DNA from 2 places in the uncultured Gordonia sp. genome. Region 2 is predicted to be linked to the other one. Evidence: riboswitches for the same ligand, from Rfam matches in the RefSeq annotation. Region 2 holds a riboswitch; the other holds the start of a gene.
The links. Region 2 has a riboswitch for thiamine pyrophosphate ahead of Q0627_RS05445 (FAD-dependent oxidoreductase). Riboswitches for the same ligand answer to the same signal wherever they lie in the genome.
Positions count from the first base shown of each region.

Region 1: it holds a riboswitch for thiamine pyrophosphate, as region 2 does, so the genes downstream of both, thiC (phosphomethylpyrimidine synthase ThiC) here and Q0627_RS05445 (FAD-dependent oxidoreductase) in region 2, are expected to answer to the same signal.

Region 1 covers NZ_CALLZT010000084.1:20,531-28,828, reverse strand. The annotation lists gene thiD (bifunctional hydroxymethylpyrimidine kinase/phosphomethylpyrimidine kinase) at 1-839, opposite strand, end outside; partial or broken gene thiC (phosphomethylpyrimidine synthase ThiC) at 836-2,440, opposite strand; TPP riboswitch at 2,762-2,876, opposite strand; gene Q0627_RS07480 (GNAT family N-acetyltransferase) at 3,123-3,473, shown strand; gene Q0627_RS07475 (siderophore-interacting protein) at 3,504-4,256, shown strand; gene Q0627_RS07470 (salicylate synthase) at 4,378-5,778, shown strand; gene Q0627_RS07465 (lysine N(6)-hydroxylase/L-ornithine N(5)-oxygenase family protein) at 5,775-7,082, shown strand; gene Q0627_RS07460 (exodeoxyribonuclease III) at 7,052-7,828, opposite strand; gene Q0627_RS07455 (barstar family protein) at 7,834-8,298, opposite strand, start outside.
Region 2 covers NZ_CALLZT010000062.1:22,460-30,757, forward strand. The annotation lists gene Q0627_RS05430 (hypothetical protein) at 1-292, opposite strand, end outside; gene thiE (thiamine phosphate synthase) at 567-1,286, opposite strand; gene Q0627_RS05440 (aldo/keto reductase) at 1,295-2,263, opposite strand; TPP riboswitch at 2,390-2,503, shown strand; gene Q0627_RS05445 (FAD-dependent oxidoreductase) at 2,493-3,557, shown strand; gene thiS (sulfur carrier protein ThiS) at 3,557-3,754, shown strand; gene Q0627_RS05455 (thiazole synthase) at 3,747-4,529, shown strand; gene Q0627_RS05460 (SCO6745 family protein) at 4,536-5,408, opposite strand; gene Q0627_RS05465 (EamA/RhaT family transporter) at 5,414-6,436, opposite strand; gene Q0627_RS05470 (carboxylate--amine ligase) at 6,545-7,717, shown strand; gene Q0627_RS05475 (amidohydrolase family protein) at 8,043-8,298, opposite strand, start outside.

The DNA.
Region 1 (8,298 bases), on a different contig from region 2:
CCCACCTTCCACAGGGGATTGACCGGTCCGTGGCCGGCGCCGAGCGGATAGGCGGCCTCCAGCCCGCGGGTCACCCAGCGTTTACCGAACGCCACCGCATCCGGCATCGAAAAGCCATGTGCCAGAGCCGATGCCATCGCCGCAGACAAGGTGTCGCCGGCGCCGTGATCGTGGGGCGTGTCGATTCGGGAGTGGGTGAACTCGTGGAACTGCGCGCCGTCGAACAACAGGTCCGGGCTCTGTGCCGACGAGCGCAGGTGGCCGCCCTTGACCAGCGCCCAGCGGGCACCCAGCCCGTGCAGGGCGCGTGCGGCATCACGCTGGGACGCGTCGTCGACCACGTCGATGCCGGTGATGAGCCGCACCTCGTCGAGATTAGGTGTCACCACCGTTGCGATCGGGAACAGGACGGTGCGCAACGCATCCAGGGCTCCGGTCGCCAGGAGTGGATCGCCGTGCATCGACGCGCACACCGGATCGGCCACCAGTGGGATGGCGCCGTCTCCACCGATGTCCAGGCCGCCGCAGGCATCGACGACGGCCTCGATGATCGCGCTTGACGCGAGCATCCCCGTCTTGGCGGCGCCGATCCCGATGTCGGTGACGACGCTCGTGATCTGACCGGCCACTATCTGCGGTTCGATCTCCTGGAAGCCCTGTACCCCAAGGGAGTTCTGCACGGTGACCGCGGTGACCGCGACACAGCCGTGAACGCCGAGGGTGGCGAACGTGCGCAGGTCCGCCTGCATACCCGCCCCACCGCCCGAGTCCGAACCGGCGACGGTCAGAACCCGGACGGGGGTTAGACCCGTGGGCGCGGTGGGTAGTTCGGTTGTCATTCCACACCTACGGTTTCAAGGGGCAAATACACCCGGTTGCCCTGTTCGGCGAACTCCTCGGACTTCGCCGCCATCTCCTCGGCGATCTTGCGATCGATGTCCTCGGCCGTGACCAGGTTGTTCTTCTCCGCATAGGCGCGGACGTCGGCGCTGATGCGCATCGAGCAGAACTTGGGGCCGCACATCGAGCAGAAGTGGGCGGTCTTGGCGGGTTCGGCGGGCAGTGTCTCGTCGTGGTAGTCGCGGGCGGTGTCCGGGTCGAGGGCCAGGTTGAACTGGTCGGTCCACCGGAACTCGAAACGTGCCTGCGACAGGGCGTTGTCACGTTCCTGTGCCCGGGGGTGTGCCTTCGCCAGGTCGGCGGCGTGTGCGGCGATCTTGTAGGTGATCACTCCCACTTTCACGTCGTCGCGATCGGGCAGTCCCAGGTGCTCCTTCGGGGTGACGTAGCAGAGCATCGCGGTACCGGCCTGCGCGATCATCGCCGCACCGATCGCGGAGGTGATGTGGTCGTAGGCGGGGGCGATATCGGTGGCCAGCGGTCCGAGGGTATAGAACGGTGCCTCCTCGCACAGTTCCTCCTCCAGACGCACGTTCTCGACGATCTTGTGCATCGGAACATGGCCGGGACCTTCGATCATCACCTGCACGCCATAGCTTTTCGCGATCGATGTCAGCTCACCCAGGGTGCGCAGTTCGGCAAACTGGGCCTCGTCGTTGGCATCGGCGATGGAGCCGGGTCGCAGGCCGTCGCCGAGGGAGAAGGTGATGTCGTACCTGGCGAAGATCTCGCACAGCTCGCGGAAGTGGTTGTACAGGAATGATTCCTGATGGTGTGCCAGGCACCAGGCCGCCATGATCGAACCGCCGCGCGAGACGATGCCGGTGACCCGGCGGGCGGTGAGCGGCACGTACCGCAGCAGCACCCCGGCGTGCACCGTCATGTAGTCGACACCCTGCTCGGCCTGCTCGATCACGGTGTCGCGGTATATCTCCCACGTCAGCTTGGTGGGATCGCCGTTCACCTTCTCCAGTGCCTGATAGATCGGCACTGTGCCGACCGGCACCGGGGAGTTGCGCATGATCCATTCGCGGGTGAGATGGATGTCCTTACCCGTGGACAGGTCCATGATGGTGTCGGCGCCCCAGCGGGTGGCCCACACCATCTTCTCCACCTCTTCCGAGATATCGCTGCGCACAGCGGAATTACCGATATTGGCGTTCACCTTGACGGCGAATCGTTTGCCGATAATCATCGGCTCGGACTCGGGGTGGCGGTGGTTGGCGGGGATCACGGCACGGCCCGCGGCCACCTCCTCGCGGACGACCTCGGGATCGAAACCCTCACGGGCGGCGACGAAACGCATTTCGTCGGTGACGATTTCCGCCCGTGCCCAAGCCAACTGGGTGGATGCCACCCGGGTGGAACCGGCGCGGGGGTCGGCCGGGGCGGGTTCGGGCCGGTGCCACGAGTCCCGGGTCGGTGGTAGACCGCGTTCGACGGCGATGTCGGCCGACGGGTCGGTGTACGGACCTGAGGTGTCATACACATCAAGGTGGTCACCGTTGGTGAGTGCGATGCGTCGTTGCGGCACCCGCAGCGTGCCTCCGTGCTGATGGCCCCCGATGCGCCCATTGCCCTCGGTGTTCCCGCCGGCTTCGCCGCTCCTGTCGCCTTGGGCGCATCCGGTGCCGTGGGTGTCCCTTCTGGCCTGGATCTCCTTGTAGTGCTTGTGGCTACCGGCGATGGGGCCGGTGGTGATGCCTCGGCCGTCGACCGGTGCGTTCGTGGGTGTGCTGCTGGTGGCGGGCAGGCTCGTTGAGGGTGGTTTGGTACCAGGCCGGTTCGCTGTAGACGGGCTTGTCGCGCGTTGGCTTGTAGCAGGTCGGCTTGTAGCAGGTTGGCTTGTTTCAGGCAGGCTGGTGCCCATGGGTGCTCTCCCTACGCCGGCATTACCCGGACAGGTTCAGGCGGTCGGCGGCCGCCTGCCGCCATCTCAGCCCCCGGTGATCGTGGGAGCCCCCGCGTGTTCATTTATGTGATCGCGTGTGATCGCGAATGCGTGGCCGAGCCGGTGTTGCTGAGCAGATGTGGCTGAGCAGATGCGGCTGCGACTCGACGGCCATCGTAGACGCTGACGGGCATCGGGTCACTGTGAGCGCACAATCTGCACCCACGTGATTTTCCTCTGCAAGATCGCGATGCGAGAAGCAGCAAGCACCGGTAGTATGTGATCCGTATCACAAGCAGTGAGTCACCAGAAGTGTGGAGAGGCAGAACCAGTGCAGCGCAAGACCCAGTCAGTCCGACCGACCCAGTCGGCCCAGGCGATACTGCATCAGATCTCCCAGGTGGTACACAACCCCGAGCGTGATCGGTTCGAGCTGTGGGTCGCCGGGGACCTTGTGGGCGTACTCGGCTACTCCTCAGAAGTTGTCGACGGCAAACCAACCATCTCGGTGATGCATACCGTCATCTACGACGAGTACACCGGCCACGGCCTGGGGGCACGACTGGTCCGGGGTCTGCTGGCCTACGTCAAACACTGCGGTGCGCAATTGCGGCCCGTCTGCAGCTTCACCAAACGCTACGTCGACGCCCATCCCGGCATCGTCGAGCTGGCACCGGCTTGATCTTGTTCTGGCCCCAGTAACCTGGGGCGGGTGACCGAGACAGGCGTCGGCGGGGACCGGGGCATCCAGGGTCTGATCCTGAGGGCGTTCGGCGCTGACGACTACCGGCTGACGGTGACGTCCGCCGCGAGGTACCTCACCGACCGGTATGTGCGGCTCGAGTTCTCCGGTGGAGGTCTGCTGCGCGAGCGGCCGTATCACCCGACGATGTTCCTGCGACTGTGGTTCGAGGACCGGCATGGCAGACCCCACCAGCGCGGATACACGATCATCGATCCCGATCCGGACGCCGACGCCTTCGCCGTCGAGTTCGCCGTCCACGAGGGTGCGGCAGCCCGCTGGGCGCTCACCGCACAACCCGGCGACGTGCTCGGGGCGACGTTTTTGCGCTCGGCGTTCGCCGTCCCGGAACCGGCCCCGACCGGCTGGCTGATCGTGGGTGACGCGGCGTCGCTGCCCGCGATCAACTCTCTGCTCGACGAACTCGGTGAGTCCGGGGCGCCTGCGGTCATCTGGTTCGAGTGGGTCCACGACACCGACATGGACCTGCCGGTCCGGTTGCGGTCACACGACACGATTCGGTGGGTTCGGCGCGACAGCGAGGCGGGTATCGTGGCTGCTCTGCGGTCTGCGGCGTTCGATGCTTCCGGGCAGTTCGGCTGGGTGGCGCTGGACACGGCGCAGACACGGGCGGTCGCCGCGATCCTGCGTGCCGACTACAAGCTGGGCAGGCGGGGCGTCAAATCGCAGGCATACTGGCTGGAAACGAGAGGCCCGTCCTGAGTCGTGATCTGGTCCGTGAGATTTCACATTTCGGGTATGGGTAACTTAGGCTCTCCTAAACATGGCGTACCGAGGTCCTGTGATGCCTGAGTCCCCGCAGGGGAGGAGTTTCTGCGTGAATGTGACCGCGAGTTCAACTGTGGCCGCACACACGGAAGCCGGGGCTCCTGCCGATCCGGCGCAGATCTGTGCGGCATGGGCGGCGACCGGCCGTTTTGCCGAGTACGTGGTTTACGAACGCGATGGTCGGTGGATATTCGCCGCCGACGTGGCCGCCCGCATCGTGCTGACCGGTACGGATGTCTCGGTGTCAACGGGTGACACCACCACAAGCAGACGCTGGGCGGACGACCCCGGCGCCCGTCCGGTCGACGCACTCGCCGAGGCGGTCGCGGCACTGCCGATGGCCGATTGGCAGCTCTACGGTTGGGTCGGCTTCGACTTCGCCGCCGGACATCACGGCCTGGGTGATCGGGTCGCCGACGACGCGGTGCTCGCGCACCTCATCGTCCCGCGGGTCGAGTTGACGGTGAGTTCGCACGGCATCGAGAGTGCGGGCGCAGGGGGCGTGGACATCGGCGGGGTCGGGCTCGATGACGAACTGCTTGCGGTGGCCCGGTCCGCCGGCGACATCGCCCATGAGAACGCGCAGCGCGCCACACCGCCCATCGACATCGACTCCGATCCGTACGACTACCGGGGTTCTGTAGCGGCGGCGGTATCGGAGATCGCCGACGGCAAGTACCAGAAGGTCATCATGTCGCGGCATGTCGACATCCCGTTCGCCGTCGACATGCCCGCCACCTACGCACGCGCCCGCGTCGCCAACAATCCGATGCGGTCGTACCTGGTGTCGCTCGGCGGGATCGAGACCGCCGGCTTCAGCCCCGAGCTGGTGGTGTCGGCGACGGCCGACCGTCAGGTGCTCACCGAACCGCTCGCCGGGACCCGGCCGCTGGGCCGCTCGCCCGAGGAGGACGCGGCGGCGCGCGACGAACTGCTCAACGACAGCAAGGAGATCACCGAACACGCGGTGTCGGTGCGGGCCTGCTTCGGCGAGATCGAGTCGATCGCCGAACCCGGCACCACCGCGGTCACCGAGTTCATGGCGATCCGCGAACGCGGTCACGTCCAGCACCTGGCGTCGACGCTGCGGGGCACGCTGCGCACCGACACCGGGCCGTGGGTGGCGCTGTCGGTACTGTTCCCGTCGATCACCGCCTCGGGTATTCCGAAAGCACCCGCACTCGACGCCGTCTATCGGCTCGAGCCGAAACCACGCAGCCTGTATTCGGGCGCGATCATGACCGCGTCGTCGTCGGGCGAGCTGGAGGCGGCACTGGTGCTGCGATCGGTGTACGCGCAGGACGGGCAGGCGTGGCTGCGGTCGGGCGCAGGTGTCGTCGAACAGTCCCGGCCGGATCGCGAGTTCGAGGAGACCTGCGAGAAGCTCGTCGGCCTGGCGCCGTTCATCGTCGCTGCGCAGCAGCCCGGCAGTGATGGCGCGAGAGGTTCATTGTGACCGCCCGTCCCGATACTCTCGGCTCCGATGTCCTCGATGTCCTCGATGTGGTCGGAATCGGTTTCGGTCCGGCGAATCTGGCGGTGGCGGTCGTTCTCGAAGAACTCGCCGAGTCCGGTACCGCACTGAGTGCGGCTTTTGTGGAAAGCAAACCGGAGTTCAGCTGGCATCCCGGAATGATGTTGCCGGGTGCCAATATGCAGATAGCCTTTCCCAAAGACCTTGCCACCATGCGGAATCCGCGAAGTGCCTACACCTTTTTCAATTATCTGCACGCCAAAGGCCGGATGGTTGATTTCATCAATCAGCAGACCTTCTTTCCGAGCAGGCACGAATTCGGGGACTATCTCGCCTGGGCCGCGGACACCGTCGGTGCTGACGTCCGGTACGGAACCCGTGCGCAGCGAATCGCTTTCGACGGCGATCAGGTGGTGGTGAGCTGTCACGGCCCCGACGGTCCGTTCGAATTGCGGGCCCGCAACGTACTTTTCGCGCCCGGACTCGTCGGCAGGATTCCCTGCGGACTCGTGCCCAGTGCCCGGATATTCCACAATCACGACATCCTCACCCGGATCGGCCGGATACCGTCGGCGCATAACGGGGCGTTCGCGGTGCTCGGTGCCGGCCAGAGTGCCGCGGAGGTGGTCGAATATCTGCACAGCACCTACCCGCAAGCGCGGGTGCACCTGCTGCACACCAAGTTCGGTCTCTCACCGTCGGACGACAGCCCGTTTGCGAACCGGGTGTTCGACCCGGACACCGTCGACCTGTGGTACTCGGCCCCCGTCCACGTCCGGGAACGGATGATGGACTATCACCGCAGCACCAACTATTCGGCGGTCGACATGGACCTGCTCGAGGAGTTGTACCGGCGTGAGTACCACGAAAGCGTGACCGGCAGCCGGCGTCTGCTCATCCACCGCACCACCGAGGTCACCGGCGCCGTCGAGGACGCCGACGGGGTCAGCGTCGGCACCCGTAACCTGATGACCGGTGCCGAGGACACCATCCGGGTCGACGCACTGGTCTGCGCCACCGGTTTCGCACCGGGCAACATCAGGGACCTGCTCGGCGATGCGTCGGAGTCGTGCCTATTCGACGACGAAGGTCCGGTCGTGGGCCGCGATTACCGGCTCGCCACAGTCGACAACGTGTGCGCGGGCGTCTACCTCAACGGCGGCGCCGAGGCCACGCACGGGTTGTCGTCGACACTGTTGTCCAACATCGCGGTCCGTGCGGGGGAGATCATCGACTCGGTGCTGGCGCACAGCCCTCAGCTGATCTCGAGGACCACCGGCGCGTGATCGCTGGCACCTCGGGCTTTGCGGGCATTGCGGTCGACATGGGCGTCGAACACCCGGTCACCGAGCGCCGGTGAGCACAGCAGGTAGTCGATGCGCACGCCCTCGTCGCGTGGAAACCGCAACTGGGTGTAGTCCCAGCAGGTGTAGCCGGGCGCGTAGGGGAGCGCCGCGTCGGTGAACCCGTGACCGGTGAACGCGGCGAGTGCAGCTCGTTCGGCCTCGGTGACGTGCGGTCTGCCCTCGAAGTAGGTCCGGTCCCACACGTCGTCGTCGGTGGGTGCGACGTTCCAGTCACCGGCCAGCACGATCTGCGCGGCCGGATCGTGGGCGAGCCACAGCGCGCTGCGGTCGGCGAGTGCCGACAACCATTCCAGCTTGTAGGCGTAGTGCGGGTCGGTGAGCGATCGTCCGTTCGGGACGTACAGGCTCCACACCTGCACGCCGTCGCACACCGCGGCCACGGCCCGTGCCTCGACGCCCACATCGGCGAATGCGGGCTGCCCGTCGAAGCCGTACTGCACCGATTCGAGGCCGACCCGCGAGGCGATGGCCACACCGTTGAATCCGCCCTGCCCGCAGAACACGACGTCGTAGCCGCTCGCGAGGAAACTCATCACCGGGAACTGGTCGTCGGGACATTTCGTCTCCTGCATCGCCAGCACGTCGATGTCATGGCGTTCCATCCACGCCACCACGGTCTCCGAGCGGGCACGGATCGAATTGACGTTCCACGTGGCTATCCGCATGGCGGTCAGTCGATCTCGGCGAGGGTGGCGCCGGCGGCCTCCCAGCGCGTCCGGACGATCGGGCGGCGACGTTCGGACGTCGACAGTACGACGGCGAACGTGGCGGACGGATGGGCCTGGTGGGCGTAGTGATCGCGGTAGAACAGCAACGACGAGGCGAACCAGTCGAGCTGCCCGAGGTCCGCGGTGAGCAGATTGTGGGCGCGTGAGATGTGCGTCAGATAGCCCGTCGGCGGGACCACTCCGGCCGAGAGCGCCCGGCCGTCGAGATCACGCATGCAGTCGTCGAAGGAGTCCTTGTTGTAGCCGAACGACTTGCCGAACTCCCAGGCCCGGGAGAACGCTGTGAACAGTCCGGACAGCGTGGTCATCCCGGCTGCGTCGACGGTGCGTACCGAGAAGCGCCGTCCGGGGGACGGCATGTGCGCCGAACCGAGAAGCCCGATCGGCGGGCCGTCGTGGGTGGCGTT
Region 2 (8,298 bases):
ACGCCCAGCGCTGGGTGCCGTTGTGTTCACACAGCAGGTAGGTGGCGAACGCGTTGTCGGTGCGGCGCTGGCGTAGCGCGACGATGGCGACGGGGGCGCCGATGTCGTGCAGGATCGACGTCATCGCGCCGACGGGGCCGGTGGCGGTGGCGTGCAGTGACAGCAGGTCGTCGGCGACCGCGAGGGTGGCCTGGCAGTCGATCATGTCGTGGCCGGCGGGCTTGGTGTGAAACGCGGCCAGCCGGATGCGGCCGTCGCCGGAGTACCTGTCGGTGAAGTCTTCCCAGGTCATGGTGGATGCCTCCTCACGGATCCCGGAGGGCAGGGTGTGCCGACCGGGGTTACGTGCCGAGCATGTCTGGGCGGGATGAACGGTAAACATCGAATCTGCTCATTTCGGTCGAACTGAAGTTGACCGACTAAGGCACGCAAGCCGACCCGCAGCGGGGGGTCGGTCGAGATCAGACCCCGCTGCGGCGGGCTACGAGAAGAAGCGGACCTGCTTTGAGCACGGGGTCGAGGGTACACCCTCACGCCGCGAAAGTGTGAACCGTTTCACACTCAGGTCAGTGACCTGGGGTGATGTCGGTTCCGGTGATGCCCACTGCGGTGATGCCTACGGTGAGGGCACGGGCGGCGGCCTCGGGATCGTCGGCCGCGGTGATGGCGCGCACGACGACGATGCGCCCGGCCCCGGCCGCGGCCACCTCGGGCAGCCGCCGGGCGTCGATACCGCCGATCGCGAACCACGGCTTGCCGGGCACACTGGCGGCGACCTCGCGAACGAGGCCCAGGCCGGGCGCGGTACGGCCGGGTTTGGTGGGTGTGGGCCAGCACGGTCCGACGCAGAAGTAGTCGACGTCCCGGTCGGCTGCCGCGGCGGCCGCCTGGGTGGCGTCGTGGGTGGACTGCCCGATGATCATCTCCTCGCCGACGATCTCGCGGGCCTGCGCCGGGGTCAGATCGCCCTGCCCGACGTGCAGGACGTCGGCACCCGACAATCGGGCGAGGTCGGCACGGTCGTTGACCGACAGCAACGCCCCGCCGGCGTGGGTGATCTCGCGTAGCCGGGCGAGGATCGCGAGTTCCTCGGCCGCTTCGAGGGCACCGAATTGTTTCTCACCGGCCGAACCCTTGTCCCGCAGCTGCACGATGTCGACACCGCCGGCGACTGCTTTGGCGACGAACTCGTCGAGGTCGCCGAGTTCGCGGCGGGCGTCGGTACACAGGTACAGGCGGGCGCAGGCGAGCCGGTCATGGATGTGACGGGCCGGCCTGTTGTGCATATGGGTGGTCACGAGGCGTAGGTGGTGTAGCCCTTGCCCGTTCCGGGCGTGACGATGTCGTCGAGTTCGGCCAGTTCTTCGGCGCTCGGATCCCACTGTGCCGCATGCACATTGGCGTTGATCTGCTCGGGGCGGGTGGCCCCGGAGATCACCGATCCGACGGCAGGCTGGGCCAGTAGGCCGCCGATCGCGACGTCGAGCAGGGGGATGCCGCGGTCGTCGGCGAACTTCTGCAGACCGTCGACGATGTCGAAGTCGGCGCCGTCGTAGCGGAAGGTCTCGGTGGCCAGCCGGGTACCCTCGGCCGGTGCCTGATCGCGCTTGTACTTGCCGGTGAGCAGGCCGTAGGCGAGCGGGAAGTACGGCAGCAGGCTGATGCCGAACGTTTCGAGAGCGGGCACGAGTTCGGCCTCGGCACTGCGGTTGTACAGCGAGTATTCGTTCTGCGCGGTGATGAAGTGCGGTGCGCCGAGCGATTCGGCGAGCCAGTCGGCGTTCACCACCTCCCACGCGGTCATGTTCGACGACCCGATGTACCGGACCTTGCCGGCGGTGACCAGATCGGCGAGTGCGTCGAGGGTTTCTTCCAGCGGCGTCACCCGGTCGGGGGTGTGCAGCTGATAGAGGTCGATGTAGTCGGTGCCGAGCCTGCGCAGGCTGCCCTCGACGGCCTTGGCGATGTAGCCGCGGCTGCCGCGCACCCCGAAGTCCTCCCCGTACAGGCCGCCGGTGTCCATCCCGAACTTGGTGGCGATCACGACCTGATCGCGCCGGGTGCCGAGCGCCTTGCCGAGCATCTGTTCGCTGACGCCGGAGCCGTAGCTGTCGGCTGTGTCGAAGAAGTTGATCCCGGCGTCGACGGCGGCGTCGATGACCGCTGTGGTGGCCGTCTGGTCGATGCGTTTGCCGAAGGCGTTGCAGCCCACGCCGACCGATGACACGACCAGGCCGCTGGTACCGAGAGGTTGGTAGCGCATGGCCCCGACGGTACTCCCGCGCCCGGTGCTCCCGAACCTGGTACTCCCGAACCGGTACTCCCGAAACCGGGGCGGCCGGTTCCGGTGGCCCGTGTATGTGTGCCGATCGTGTTCTCTACCCTGGACGGAAGGAAACACGGGAGTCCGCGGGATCGCCGGGCTGAGAGTGCGGGTCGCCCCCGCAGACCGTCACACCTGATCCGGGTCATGCCGGCGAAGGGAGGTTGCTGTGACGCACGTGGGTGCGGATCGTCCTCGGACACTGACGGTTGTCGGTGCGGGGGTGATCGGGCTGTGCTGCGGGCTGGCCGCCGCCGATGCCGGGTGGCGGGTCACTGTGCTGACCGACCCTGGCACCCCACGAGCCGCCGACGTGGCCGGTGGGATGCTCGGTTCGCTGGGTGAGGGTCATCCGGGCGAGGATGCGCTGCTGGAGATCACCGCCGATTCGGTGCGCCGCTGGCCGACGCTGCTGGCCCGGCTCGATGATCCGGCGATCGTTTCCGCCGACGATTCGCTGTTCGTCGGGGTGACGGCCGCGGATGTGGCGTTCCTGACGCAACTCGCCCGGTTCGTGTGGTCGAAAGCGGTCGACGAGTCGGTGACGACACGATCAGGGTTGCGGCAGGTGACCGGGCGCGAGATCCGGGAACTGGAACCGTCTTTGGGGCCGCGTGCCATCGGTGGATTCCTGGCGTCGGGGGAAGGCGCAGTGGACAACCGGGCATTGTTGGCGGCGCTGGAAACCCGGCTGGTGGCGGCCGGTGGAATGGTGCGGGCGCACCGCGTCGATTCGCTCACCGATCTGCCCGGCGACCGGATCTTGGTGACCGCGGGTCTGGGATCGTCGAAACTTGTTGGCGGAATTGATCTGTACCCCGCGAAGGGGGAGATCCTGCGGCTGTCGGCCAACGCGTGGTCGGTGCCCGGGCCCCGGCATGTGGTGCGTGCCCGGGTCGGCGACAGGATGGTGTACTTGGTGCCGCGCCGGGCCGGAATCGTGGTCGGTGCAACGCAATACGAACCGATCGATGCTTCGGACATGGCGCCGCGGGTGTCGGGGGTGGCCGATCTGCTGGCCGATGCACTTGAGGTGATGCCGGGTCTGGGCACCTACGATCTCGCCGAGGCGGGAGTCGGCTTTCGGCCGTGCACCGCCGACGGTCTGCCGGTGGTGCGGGCCGTCGACGATCGGGTGATCCTCGCCTGCGGCCACGGGCGCAACGGTATCGTGTTGGCGCCGTGGACCTCTCATCGTGTTGTCGAGATTCTTGACGAAACCGGAGCGAACTGATGGTCATCACAGTGAACGGCGACAGGGCGGTGCTGCCCGACAGATGCTGTGTCACCGATATGTTGGGGGCGTTGGGTTTTCCCGAACGTGGGATTGCGGTGGCCGTCGACGGCGAGGTGGTCTCGCGCCGCGATTGGAGCAGCCCGCTCATCGACGGCGCCGAGGTGGAGGTCCTGACGGCGGTGCAGGGTGGCTGAGGTGACCGGTGCCGGTGCCGATGTACTGCGGATCGCCGGCCGAGAATTCGGGTCACGGCTCATCATGGGGACCGGGGGTGCGGCCAATCATGCTGTGCTGGAACAGGCTTTGCTCGCCTCCGGAACTGAGCTCACCACCGTCGCACTGCGCCGCGTCAGTCCGGGGTCGGGTACCGGGATGGTCGACTTGCTCGACCGCCTCGGCATCGCGCTCCTGCCCAACACCGCAGGCTGCCACAGTAGGGCCGAGGCCGTGCTCACCGCCCGGCTCGCACGGGAGGCGCTCGGTACCGACTGGGTCAAACTGGAAGTGATCGCCGACGACAAGACCCTCCTGCCCGATCCGGTTGAATTGCTGGACGCCGCACAGGTTCTCGTCGCCGACGGGTTCGTGGTCCTCGCCTACACCAACGATGACCCGATCCTCGCCCGCAGGCTACAGGACGTCGGGGTGGCCGCGGTGATGCCGCTCGGCTCACCCATCGGCACCGGCCTGGGCATAATCAACCCGCACAATATCGAGATGATCGTCTCCACCGCGAACGTCCCGGTGGTGCTCGACGCCGGTGTCGGCACCGCCTCCGACGCTGCCCTCGCCATGGAATTGGGTTGCGACGCCGTCCTTCTGGCCTCCGCGGTGACCCGTGCCGACGATCCGGTCACAATGGCGACGGCGATGCGTCACGCCGTGATCGCCGGCCGCCACGCCCACCGCGCCGGCCGCATCCCGAAACGCTTCTGGGCCAACGCATCCTCCCCGGACAGAGACGGCTGAACCTGACTATTTCTTACGCGTGCCCGGCAGCACTCCGGCGTCGAGAATGGTTTTGACGTACGGTCGCATGCGGGTGACCGCATCGGTCAATTCTGTTGATGACCAAACGGTTTCGCCGAGGGCATCGGTTTCGGCCTCGATGTCGTCGTAGGTGGCGGCGCCGGCGGCGGTGAGCCGGTGTGCGATTCCGAGCTTGTTCGGGGCGTCGGTGCGTTCGGCCAGACCGGCTGCCACGAGCCGGTCGACGGAGGACTCCCAGTCGTCGTCGGACCAGCCGCGGGTGAACTTGATGGCCTCGCGACCCATGATGCGGCGGCTGACGGTCGGGTCGGGCAGGTCGGCCTCGTGGAAGGTCACCACGTCCAGGCCGTCGAGGCCGTGCGTGATCAGCGTGGCGATGTGGTTGTCGCCGCGCCATTCCCGAAGCACCGCCACATGTCGCCAGAGCCGCAGATGCGGGGCGTCGGGCACCTCGCTCGACGCCCACGCCGCCGCCAGCGCCCGCCCGCCCAGCGGCAGCCCGGTGACGGCGCCTTCGAAGGCGTCGGCGAGTTCGGCGAGCGCCGGGTCATCGAGCGTGTCGCCGAGGATGGTGCGCAACTGGTCGTCGAGCATGGCGTACCGGGCGGCCGACACCCTGTCCAGACCCACGCCCACCGCGTCGCGCCACGCGGGTTCGATGAGGGCCGGATTGAAGTTGTAGAACGTCGAGGTCACGACCGAGGGCGCACAGGCACCCAGCGGTGCGCCGCGGCCACCGGTGTAGAACGCGATGGCCGACAGTCCGGTGGCGTCCAGTGCGGTTTTCAGTCCCGGATTGAAGTAGGCCAGGACGTGGAACGGTTCGAGGGTTTCGTACGCGGTACGCGCGGAGCTCATACCGGTCAGTCTTGTCCGTCGGCGGCCCGCGTGTCCACCCTCGGCACACGATCGGCATCTTCGGCATCCTCACGGAGGTCCTCGGGGCCGGGAAGGTCCTCGCGGCCGCGCCGCCAGCCGCCCTTCATCGGCGGTGCCTCCCCGAAGTGGTCTGGGTCCCCCGAGCCGTACCAGGCCACCAGCACCGCCCCGACGAAGGCGCCAACGAAACCGGCGATGGCCAGCCCACCGAGACCGGCCTTGGCGGTGTCGCCGAGGAACAGCACGCCCACCAGACTCGGCCCGGCGGTCTCGCCGACCACCAACACGGCGGTCACCCCGTTGACGGCGCCGAGTTGCAGAGCGACGGTCTGCACGAAGAAGCCAGTGGCCCCGGCGATGGCGATTGTCCACGCGGCCGGGTCCTCGAGGAGTTTGATCGGATCGAACGGATCAACACCATGCAGCACGCGGACCGCGATCGCGATCATGCCGAACAGCAGACCCGCGCACGCACCGCCCACGATCGCGCCATGCCTGCCCACCTTGTACACACCGACGAGCGCGACGACGCACAGCACCGCGGTCGAGATGAACAGCACCCAGTGGAACCGCTCGCTGTCGGAGGTGTCCGCATACGGCGACGACGAGAAGCCGAGCATGCACAGCGACATCACCACCAGCCAGATGGCGATCCAGTCGCGGGTGTGCAGCGCGATGTTGAGCATGATGGTGCTCAGCAGGGCCGTGACCACCAGATTGGCCGACACTATGGTCTGGGACAGGAACAGCGGCAGGTAGCGGGCGGCGACTGCGCCACCGGCGAAGCCGATGACCACCATCATCGTGCCGAGGATGAACGACGGGTCGACGAACGTCGACATCGTCGACTGGATCGAGGGCCCGCCCGAGGCGTTGGTCTGACCGGCCTCGTTGCCCTCTTCACGCGCTTCCTGCGCCACGCGACGGGCGCCGAGTGCCCGCAGGACCGTCGACATGCCGTAGGCGACCGCGGCCAGGCAGGCTGCGATCACACCGATCACGAACATCTCGGACCTCCGCTCCGGTTCCGCATCAAGTGTGTGTAACCGATCTCATCGCGCCGGTTATTCCCTGGGCAGGCAGGGCAGGTCTGCGCTCGGTTTAGACTCGGTGCCGTGACTGAGTCGAATGGTAAGCACGTACTGATCACCTTCGGCCGATCGTTTCTCACGTTGAACCTTGCCCGACTGATGGCGGCAGCCGGACATCGGGTCACGATAGTGGACAGTCTTCCGATTGGGATAACGCGTTTTTCGCACGCCACGTCGAAGTTCATCCGGGTGCCCTCGCCCAAGTTCGAGCCGGTCGCCTACTGCCGCCGGCTCGTGCAGATCGCGATCGACGAGAAGGTCGACATGATCATCCCGATCCACGAGGAGACGGACATCCTGTCGATGATGGCGGGACTGTTCCCGCCCACGTGCGAACTGTTCCTGTCGCCGTTCACCACCGAGAACCAATTGCATCAGAAGGCCGAGTTCTCCCGATTGCTCGCCGACAAGGGGATGCCGGGGCTCAAGTACGCCACCCTCTCTTCACCCGACGACGTCGCCGCGTTGGACTTCACCACCCCGTTCGCACTCAAGCGGGTGTATTCGCGTGGGTCGCAGAAGGTGTACAAGATGCGGCCCGGTGATGACCTGTCGTGGCTGGACTTCGAGGACGGCAATCCGTGGCTCGCACAGCAGTGGGCGTCGGGCGACCGCTACTGCACCTACTCGATCTGCCGGGACGGCAAGGTATTCGCGCACGCCACCTATCCGGTCGGTTATGCCATTGACGGAAACTCTTGTCTGCGTTTCGAATCGGTTGATCATCCGGGGATTCTGGACTGGATCACCGAGTTCGTCGCCGACATCGGGTTCACCGGGCACATCGGTTTCGACTTCTACGACGACCCCGACATCGGTCTGCTGACCATCGAATGCAATCCGCGTGCCACCAGCGGGATCATGCTGTTCGCGCCGGCCGATGGCGTCGACAGGGCGTTCTTCGGGGGGAACACCGAATTGATCACGCCGCAGCGGGATGCCGACAAGATGATCGGGCTGGGCATGCTGATGTACGGCTGGAAACGAAAGTCATTGAACGGACGTAGCTTCCGTCAGTTCGTACGCGACTTCCGGCATTCGCGCGACGTGGTCTGGTTGTCGGGTGACCGAAAGCCCGCACTGATGCTCCCGGTGGCCTACCTGTTCATCCTGCGGCACTGCCTCAAGTACCACGTCGGCCTGGCCGAGGGCTTCATGCACGACCACGAGTGGGACGGCAAACAGGTCTCTCCGTAGGTCGAGGTGGTCACGTCATGCGTCTCATCTCACCGGACCCTTCGTGACCCTCGCTCCTTCGTCGCATCGGCCTCAGGGATCAAGATGTCTGGCCGAACCCGTGCGGACCTTTGGTGGTGGCCTCACGTCTTGATTTGTGTGGTTTGTCTTGTGGTGGCCTCACATCTTGATTTGTGTGGTTTGTCTTGTGGTGGTGGCCTCACATCTTGTTCTGTGTGATTTGTCTTGTGGTGGTGGCCACACATCTTGATCCCTGAGGGCTGTCGCGCGAGCTTGCGAGCCGACAGCGTCTCGAAGGGTCCGGTGACGCAAGGCTCCCAACGGTTTACGATGGTGCTACGACCTGTGCGCCGCGCACATACACTCCGGTGATGGCCGGCTCCCGCATCCCCAGCAGTAGCGCGAACAGCAGCTGATCCCGGGCCATCTCGTCATCCTCGGCACGAATCCCATTGGACAACAACAGTTCCAGTGGTTCCCAGCGGGCGGGGTCCACCACCACGAAGTCGGCCTCCTTGCCGGCGTCGAAGTTCCCGAACCGGGATTCTGCATCGAGAGCCCTTGCCCCGGCGAGGGTTCCG